DNA from 4 places in the Streptomyces sp. NPDC048275 genome. Region 1 is predicted to be linked to each of the others. Evidence: riboswitches for the same ligand, from Rfam matches in the RefSeq annotation. Region 1 holds a riboswitch; each other region holds the start of a gene.

What was found. Region 1 has a riboswitch for cyclic di-AMP ahead of AB0D57_RS14730 (M23 family metallopeptidase). Riboswitches for the same ligand answer to the same signal wherever they lie in the genome.
Positions count from the first base shown of each region.
Region 2: linked by a shared signal. The riboswitch ahead of AB0D57_RS14575 (NlpC/P60 family protein) and the one ahead of AB0D57_RS14730 (M23 family metallopeptidase) in region 1 are both predicted to bind cyclic di-AMP.
Region 3: linked by a shared signal. The riboswitch ahead of AB0D57_RS18885 (M23 family metallopeptidase) and the one ahead of AB0D57_RS14730 (M23 family metallopeptidase) in region 1 are both predicted to bind cyclic di-AMP.
Region 4: linked by a shared signal. The riboswitch ahead of AB0D57_RS02120 (LysM peptidoglycan-binding domain-containing M23 family metallopeptidase) and the one ahead of AB0D57_RS14730 (M23 family metallopeptidase) in region 1 are both predicted to bind cyclic di-AMP.

Region 1 covers NZ_JBEZLR010000020.1:23,559-25,751, reverse strand. The annotation lists gene AB0D57_RS14735 (PP2C family protein-serine/threonine phosphatase) at 1-587, shown strand, start outside; cyclic di-AMP (ydaO/yuaA leader) riboswitch at 842-997, shown strand; gene AB0D57_RS14730 (M23 family metallopeptidase) at 1,009-2,052, shown strand; gene AB0D57_RS14725 (aldo/keto reductase) at 2,157-2,193, shown strand, end outside.
Region 2 covers NZ_JBEZLR010000019.1:93,086-95,278, forward strand. The annotation lists gene pcrA (DNA helicase PcrA) at 1-880, opposite strand, end outside; cyclic di-AMP (ydaO/yuaA leader) riboswitch at 1,214-1,386, shown strand; gene AB0D57_RS14575 (NlpC/P60 family protein) at 1,394-2,193, shown strand, end outside.
Region 3 covers NZ_JBEZLR010000028.1:73,872-76,064, reverse strand. The annotation lists gene AB0D57_RS18890 (GntR family transcriptional regulator) at 1-415, opposite strand, end outside; gene AB0D57_RS18885 (M23 family metallopeptidase) at 597-1,361, opposite strand; cyclic di-AMP (ydaO/yuaA leader) riboswitch at 1,374-1,539, opposite strand; gene AB0D57_RS18880 (pitrilysin family protein) at 1,732-2,193, opposite strand, start outside.
Region 4 covers NZ_JBEZLR010000002.1:171,854-174,046, reverse strand. The annotation lists gene AB0D57_RS02120 (LysM peptidoglycan-binding domain-containing M23 family metallopeptidase) at 1-900, opposite strand, end outside; cyclic di-AMP (ydaO/yuaA leader) riboswitch at 905-1,061, opposite strand; gene AB0D57_RS02115 (tyrosine-protein phosphatase) at 1,595-2,193, shown strand, end outside.

The DNA.
Region 1 (2,193 bases):
TACGGCTGCTGGTGGGCGACGTACGCGGGAAGGGTATGGGCGCGGTGGGCGCCGTGGCGGTGGTCATCGGGTCGTTCCGGGAGGCCGCCGAGCAGGAGGCGACGCTGGAGGCGATCGCGGGGCGCCTTGAGCGGGCGCTGGCGCGCGAGGCCACCCGGCGCGACAGCATCGAGATCTCCGAGGGGTTCGCCACGGCCGTCCTCGCGGAGATCCCGCACGGAGGCGACGTCGTACGGACCGTCAGCCGCGGTCACCCGCCGCCGCTGCTCCTGCGCGAGGACGGTTCGCTGGTCGAGCTCGCCGCCGAGGACCCCGCACTGCCGCTCGGCATGGGCGAGTTGGGCACCTGGCCGGACCGTGGGGAGGAGACGGACTTCCCGCGCGGGGCCATGCTCCTCTTCTACACGGACGGACTGTCCGAGGCCCGCGACCGGCACGGGAACTTCTACGATCCGGCGGCGCGTCTGGCGGGGCGGGTCTTCGGCGGTCCGGACGCGCTGCTGGCCACGCTCGCCGAGGAGGTCCGCCGGCATACGGGCGGCGCCCTGACGGACGACATGGCGCTGCTCGCCGTACGGCGTCCGTGACTGTTGCGCGCCGTTCTTGATCGTTGTTACCAGGGGTGATCGGTCGACGCCTCTCCGCATGACAACTGACACACTGTCAAGTGATCGTGTTTCGGTGAGGTGTGGTCAACTCGCCCGGTTTTCGCCGGTCATCGCCCGTAAGTCCTGGCCAAAAGCTGTTAACGATCAGTCGGAACAGCTTGGAATCCGGTGCCCGAGTCTATTAACGTTCGATAACGCAGCGCGGTCGTCCCAGCCGTCACAAGAGATGGCTCCGTGCGCACGCGCCGAATCCTGCAAGGGAACCGGGGAACCACCAACTTGGGGTGAATCGAGCGTCTTTCGCGGTGAGATACCGCGGTTGACGCGCGTAGGAGACCTTCCTGCTCCGAACCCGTCAGCTAACCCGGTAGGCGAGAAGGAAGGAAAGGAGCACGCCCACGTGGCGTCCAACCGGCCCGCCCAGCCCACTTCGTTCGCGCCGAACGACACTCAGACTTTTGGCTACGCATACGGCAAAGACGAGGGCCCCTGGGAGGAGTGGAATCCCACCGCGGATTCCGTCCGTCCCGTCCGCGGCCGGCACCGCGTCTCCAAGCAGCGCGGGGGCGGACTCGCGCGCAGCTCCACGGTACTGGGCGTCGGTGTCATAGCCGCCGTCGGTGCGGGCGGCATGGCCACCGCGGCGCCCGGCAAGCCGCCGGTGTCGATCTCGCTGCCCGATCTGTCGTCGGTCACCGACTCGGCCAAGGCCCTGATATCCGACGACGGCGGCTCCAGCGCACCCAAGGGCTCCGCCACCCCGCTCACCAGCGCCGGCCTGACCAGCGCCGACGCCTCGGAGGGTAACCAGGACGCGGGCGAGGCACTGCGTGCCCGCATCATCCAGCAGGCGGAGTCGCAGCAGGACCAGGTCGACAAGGCGGCCCAGGCCGCCGCCCAGGCCGCCGCCGCGAAGAAGGCCGCCGATCAGGCTGCCAAGGCGGAGGAGGCGGCCGAGGCCAAGGCCGCCGCCGCGAAGGAGAAGGCGGAGCAGGAGGCCAAGGAGAAGGCCGAGGCCGCGCGCCTCGCCGAGCTCGCCAAGAGCTTTGCGCTGCCCACCTCCTCGTACACCCTCACCTCGACCTTCGGTCAGGCCGGCTCCCTGTGGTCCTCCGGCTACCACACCGGCCTCGACTTCGCCGCGCCCACGGGCACGCCGATCAAGGCGGTCCACAGCGGCACGATCACCGAGGCGGGCTGGTCCGGCTCGTACGGCTACCGCACGATCCTCACCCTCGACGACGGTACGGAGCTGTGGTACGCCCACCAGTCCTCGATCGGCGTCAGTGTCGGGCAGAAGGTCAACACGGGTGACGTCATCGGACGCGTGGGCGCGACCGGCAACGTCACCGGGGCGCACCTCCACCTGGAGGTTCACGCCGGCGGCAGCGCCACCGGGATCGACCCGATGGCGTGGCTGCGGAGCAAGGGCCTGACCCCCTGATCTCAGCTCTGATCTCTCGGCTCTGATTTCTCGGCTCTGATCTCTCCGGTGGGGCCGGCTTGCGTGCGGAATACGTGCGTCCGGTATGCGTGTTGAAGTTGAGCATGACTTCTCTTCGCAAGCTCGGCTCCTCCGACCTCG
Region 2 (2,193 bases), on a different contig from region 1:
ACTGCGCGTGGTTGGTGTCCTGATACTCGTCGACCAGGACGTGGCGGAAGCGGCGGCGGTAGTGCTCGGCGACATCCGGGAAGGCGCGGAGGAGGTTGACCGTCGTCATGATCAGGTCGTCGAAGTCGAGCGCGTTGGCCTCGCGCAGCCGCGACTGGTACATCGCGTACGCCTGGGCGAGGGTCTTCTCGAAGCCGTCGGTGGCCTGGGCGGCGAAGTCCTCCTCGTCGATCAGCTCGTTCTTCAGGTTCGAGATCTTGGCGCTGAACGACTTGGGCGGGAAGCGCTTCGGGTCGAGGTCCAGGTCGCGGCAGACCAGGGCCATCAGGCGCTTGCTGTCGGCGGCGTCGTAGATCGAGAAGGAGGAGGTGAAGCCGAGCCTCTTCGACTCACGGCGCAGGATCCGCACACACGCGCTGTGGAAGGTCATCACCCACATCGCGTTCGCGCGCGGGCCGACGAGCTGCTCGACGCGCTCCTTCATCTCGCCCGCGGCCTTGTTCGTGAAGGTGATCGCGAGGATCTGGCCGGGGTGGACATGGCGCTCGCCCAGCAGGTGCGCGATCCGGTGGGTGAGCACACGGGTCTTGCCGGAGCCGGCGCCGGCCACGATGAGCAGCGGGGAGCCGGAGTGCACCACGGCCGCTCGCTGGTTCTCGTTCAGCCCGTCGAGGAGCGCGGCCGGGTCCACGGCGGGGCGCGGGGCACCGTCGCGGTAGTACGCGTCCCGGTCCGGCGGCACGTCGAACTTCCCGCCGAACAGATCGTCCGGAATCGGCTCCGGTACGTGATCGTCCTCGGGCGGCGGCGGGGGCTCTTCCTCATGGCCCCGCGAGGGCTTGAGGTCCGCCAGGAAGCTGTCATCAAAGAGGCTGCTCATCGCTCTCCGAGTCTAGGCCGCCCCACTGACACCCCGCCGCCACCCCGCGAACTCGACCGGATTCCGTGACCCGGGACGGGCAGACCACCCCCGCCGCCGCCCCATCACCCTCCAGAATCACTCCATTACGGTCAGCAATCCGCCAGTAATGAATGGACAGAAAGCGAAAAACCATCACTTATCCCCCCAGGATTTCCCGCGCACAATAACGCCACCCAATAAGGTCACGAAAATGTATCGGGCATATCGCACATCAAACTTCACAGAAGCCACACGCATTGGCTAGCGTGCCGGGCAGGCCGCTCGACACTCACCGGCGAACGTCGCCGGGCCGTGCGGCCTCCGCCGAGTCCGGTGCGCCGTAAGGCAGTCGGAGCCGGGGACCCAACCGACCTTGGGGTGAATCGGTCCAACCGTCCTGGGGGACAAGGACCGTAGGGCAAACCTTCCGGAAGCACCCGCCCGAACCCGACAGCTAACTCGGTAGGCGGATCACGGAAGGAGTCGCCTCTCTTGGCGTCGCAACACAAGAGGAGTTCCAGGGGCGCGCGGGTAGCGGGCATACGGACTCCCGCCCTCGCCACGGCGGCCCTCACCTCCATGGCCCTGCTCTCCCAGACGGCCAACGCCGCGCCCTCGGCCGAGCCCAAGCCGAGCATCGAAGAGGTCGAGAAGAAGGTCAACGACCTCTACCACCAGGCCGAGACGGCCACCGAGAAGTACAACGCGACCAGGGAGAAGACCGCCAAGCAGCGCAAGCGCGTCGACGCTCTCCTCGACGACGTGGCCCAGCGCACCGAGAGTCTCAACACCGCGCGTGAGGAGCTGGGTTCGTTCGCCGCGGCCCAGTACCGCACCGGTGCCTCCGCCCCCGACACCGCGACCCTTCTGCTGGCCGACGACCCGCAGGACTACTTCGACCAGACCCAGCTGATGAGCCGTCTCACCACCCGCCAGAAGGCGGCCGTCGACGACTACATCACCGAGCAGGCCGACACCACGAAGAAGCGTGCGGAGGCCTCCGAGAGCCTGCAGACGCTCACCACCTCCGAGAACGCGCTGCAGACGTCCAAGACGGAGGTGCAGCGCAAGCTCACCGAGGCGCGCGAACTGCTGTCGAAGCTGACCGCCGAGGAGAAGGCGCGGCTCGCCGCGATCGAGAAGGAGAAGCAGGAAGAGGCCGACCGCAAGGCGGCGGAGCTGGCGCAGCAGCAGGCCGCCCAGGAGGCGGAGGAGAAGGCGCGCCAGGAGGCGGCGGCCCAGCAGCAGACGGACTCGTCGTCCGCGACCACGGGAAGCTCCGGCTCCTCCAG
Region 3 (2,193 bases), on a different contig from region 1:
CGGAGGCCTGTGCGAGCGTCTCGTGGAACCAGCCGCCCAGCGAGCGCAGATCCTCGCTGTTGCCCCTCCTGGCCCGCTCCTGACCCAGTCTGACCAGGCCTCGAAGCACCTTGAGGTGGGCCTCGGTGCGGCGCTGCGCGGCCCTGGCGGCACCCAGCGGCTCCAGGAGCATGCGCATCTCCAAGAGATCGGCGGCCTCCTGCTCGGTGGGCTCCGCGACGCATGCGCCCGCGTGTCGACGGGTGAGAACGAAGCCCTCGGCCTCCAGGGTGCGCAGGGCCTCGCGCACCGGAACCCGCGAGACGCCGTAGCGGCGCGCGAGCAGTTCCTCGGTGAGCCGGCTGCCGCGCTCGTAGACACCCGCGACGATGTCGTCGCGGATCGCTGTGCATACCGAGTGCGCAGGAACACGCATGCCGGACCTCCGCTTTAATCCCCGTGAAACGCCGTCGATTGACGCTTGTTCAGTGACTCTATTGCAGAGACTCGGAATTTCCGATGGCGGGCCGGAATCCATGGATATTTTTTGGACAGAGTCGTTCGAAACGACGAAGCCCCGGCTGGGTGAGCCGGGGCTTCGGAAGTACTGCCGCAAGTCAGACGTTCACTCCGTGCGAGCGGAGGTAGGCGACGGGGTCGACGTCGGAGCCGTACTCCGCCGTCGTGCGGGCCTCGAAGTGGAGGTGCGGTCCGGTGGTGTTGCCGGTGGCTCCGGAGAGGCCTATCTGTCGGCCCGGGGTGACCGTCTGCCCCACGGAGACGGCGATGGACGACAGATGGCCGTACATCGTGTAAGTGCCGTCGTTCATCTTGATGACGATCTCGTTGCCGTAGGCGCCGCCCCAGCCGGCCGTGACGACGGTGCCGGAGCCGACCGCGTGGACCGAGGTCCCGGACGCCGCGTGGAAGTCGACGCCGGTGTGGCTGCCGGACGACCAGAGGCTGCCGCCGGCCTGGTAACCGGTGGAGACGTAGGAGCCGGTGATCGGCGGGACGAAGGAGTTCAGACGCTTGCGTTCGGCGGCGCGGGCGGCGCGCTCCTCCGCCTCACGCTCCTTCTTGGCCTCTTCCGCGGCCTGCTTCCGCGCGGCCTCCTCGGCCTGCTTCCGCGCTGCGGCCTCCTTGGCGGCGCGCTGCTGGGCGGCGGCCTGCGCGTCTATCTGCTCGGCGACCGAGTCACCGATCGAGACGGCCTGGGTCAGTCCAGTCCGGTCGGCGGAGGTGTCCGCGGCGAACGCCGGGGCGGCCAGGGTTCCGATGACACCGGTGCTGGTGAGCGCCGCGACGCCGACGGCGTTCGTGGTCGTGCGCTTCACGCGGCTCGGACGGCGGTGCTTCCCTGAGCCACAGGTGAACGCCATGTAGGGGCTGGTCCTTTCCTTCCTTCTCGCCTACCGGGTTAGCTGACGGGTTCGGAGCAGGAAGGTCTCCTACGGACCCCCTTCGGATCATGAAGGGCGTCCGATTCACCCCAGGGACTGCGTATGGGTCCCCGGCTCCCCTGGCTCGCGCCGTACGGGGACTCGGCGATGACTGTCCGGTGCCGCGGGCGCGGCGCACTGCCTGACGAACAGCCGGACCGACGCTAAACGGGACATCTTTCAATCAACAAACGGATCACGGCTTTTGTAGCGCATGCCACAGGGCAGACAGGCAACCTCCCTACCAATACGGACAAATGGGGGCCCAGGAGGCTCTGCGGCCTCCTGGGCCCCCATGGGCCGTGCTGTCCTACTCGGCGGTCACAACGCTCACTTCACCGATTCCCAGAGCCTTGACCGGCTCCTCGATCTGCGCGGCGTCACCCACCAGGATGGTCACCAGACGGTCCACCGGGAAGGCGCTCACGGCGGCCGCGGTGGCCTCCACGGTGCCGGTCGCGGCCAGCTGCCGGTACAGCGTCGCCTGGTAGTCGTCCGGCAGGTACTGCTCGACCTGGTCCGCGAGCGTGCTCGCCACCGCGGCCGCGGTCTCGAACTTGAGGGGCGCCACACCCACCAGGTTCTGTACGGCGATGTCGCGCTCGGCGTCCGTCAGGCCCTCGGCCGCGAGGGTGCGCAGCACCTTCCACAGGTCGTCGAGCGCCGGGCCGGTGTTCGGGGTGTCCACGGAGCCGCTGATCGCCAGCATCGCGATGCCCGTAGCCCCCCCGGAGGGAGAAGGCGCCGCGGCGCGCAGTACCTGGCCGAACGC
Region 4 (2,193 bases), on a different contig from region 1:
CGGACCGGTGACGTTGCCGGTCGCGCCGGAGAGGCCGATCTGCTGGCCCTCGGTCACGGTCTGGCCCGCCGAGACGGAGAGCGAGGACAGGTGGGCGTACTGCGAGTACTGGCCGTCGGCGTGCTGGATGACGACCTGGTTGCCGTACGCGCCACCCCAGCCGGCGGAGACGACGGTGCCCGCGGCGATGGACTTGATGGTGGTGCCGGTCGGGACGACGAAGTCCACACCGGTGTGGTAGCCGCTGGACCACATGCTGCCGGCCACCTTGTAGTTGGTGCCGACGATGGCGCCCTCGACGGGCACGGTGTAGCCGGAGGCGCTCGCGGTGTCCGTGGACTGGATGTCCGTGGAGGCCGCGGTGCTCGTGGAATCCGTGGAATCCACGGGGCCCGTGGTGTCCGTGGTCTGTATCTTGGGCGCGTTCGCCTTGCTGGACGACGGCGTGGACTTCGTGGACGCCTTCGAGGGGGACTTCGCGGCACCGGCCGACGCGGCCTTCTCGCCGATCGTCAGCTTCAGGCCCGGGTGGATCAGCGACGGGTCGCTGCCGATGGCCGTGCGGTTGTCGGAGTAGAGCTGCCTCCAGCCACCGTTGACGTCCTGCTCGTCGGCGATCTTCAGGAGATAGTCGCCGGCCTTCACCGCATAGGTCTTCGTCGCGGCGGTCGCGGTCTTCGACGAGTCGGCCGCGGACTTGCCGGAAACCGCCGCAGCCTTCCCCAAAGCCGCCGCACTCTTCTCCGGGGCCGACGAAACGCCGGTCGTCGGGGTCGCGGCGTGGGCGCCGGCCGCCCCCATCAGCGGCAGCGCGAGCGCGGCGCCACCCGTTCCGGCCACGGCGATCGAGCGGGTGAAACGCTGGGCTTTCGGACGGCGGTGCTTACCCTTCGCGGGCATGACGAATTCCTCTCCGGCGCCTGCGAGGTGAGCTGTCGGGTGCGGGCTGGAGATGCCCGGCCGCGCGAATGCGCGACTGAACCCCTAGCCGTTCCGGAGACCGGAACAGGCGTGGTACCTGCGGGTCCCCCGCTCCTGCCGAGTTCGGGTGAGTGCGGATTCCGGGCGGCGGCAGGATTGGGCGTCCGTCCGGATTGAGGGCGAACGTAAGCGAGATGAGAGCGCGTCGACAACTGTGTGGATCTGCTGTGTACATACCTTTCTTGATCCATGCCGGAATTCCCGTCACCCTCCGTGAATAGGCGACCATTCCGACCCCTCAATAACCCGAGAATTCGAGCAGGTTGAGAAAAAGGGGACACAACGCATCGTCACGAATATGACGCTGCTCACGCAGGTCGAACCACGATGCTTTATTCCAGGCCCAGTTTGAACTAAGGCGGCAATTCGTCCAGAACAGTCACATGCGACACAGTCGGACAGATGGCCACAACTTGATCTCGCTGATTCAACCGGCGTCCGCAAAGCGGTAGTTGACGTTCGTGAGTGGCTCCAGCACCACCATCGCCAAGGGCGTCTCACACCCGAGGCGACGCCTGTGGACAACTTCATTGCCCGAGGAACCCATGTCGTATCGTCGGAGAGCGCGCCCCCGTCGACGAGCAGCGCCGACGGCCCAATGGGAGGAGCCCCCGTGACGCAGCAGGTCCCGTCGACCGAGCCCGAGCTGGCCGGAGTGCGCAACTTCCGGGACGTGGGCGGCCTGCCCACCAAGGACGGCCGGCGGGTGCGGTACGGCCGGCTGTTCCGCAGCGGCCATCTCGCGCACGCGACGGAGGAGGACGCCGCGTTCCTCTCCTCGCTCGGGCTGCACACGATCTTCGACTTCCGCAATGCCGCGGACCAGAAGCTGGAGGGACCGGACGTCGAGCTGGCGGGTGTACGGAACGTGAACCTTCCGCTGACCGACCCGGCCGACGGCAGCGAGTTCTGGCAAATGGTCCGTGACGGCGACATCGCCCAGTTGCGCGCACACCTCGGCGACGGCAAGGCGGCCAACCGGATGATCGCTTCCTACCGCACGATCATCAAGGAGCGCACACCCGAGCACTCCCAGGTGCTGCACTCCCTGGCCGAGGACAGCGTGCCCGCGCTGATGCACTGCGCGGCGGGCAAGGACCGCGCGGGCCTGTCCATAGCGGTGACACTCCTCGCCCTGGACGTCGAGCGCGACGCCATCGTGACCGACTACCTGGAGTCGAACGCGACGCACCGTCGCTACAAGGTCCGCCG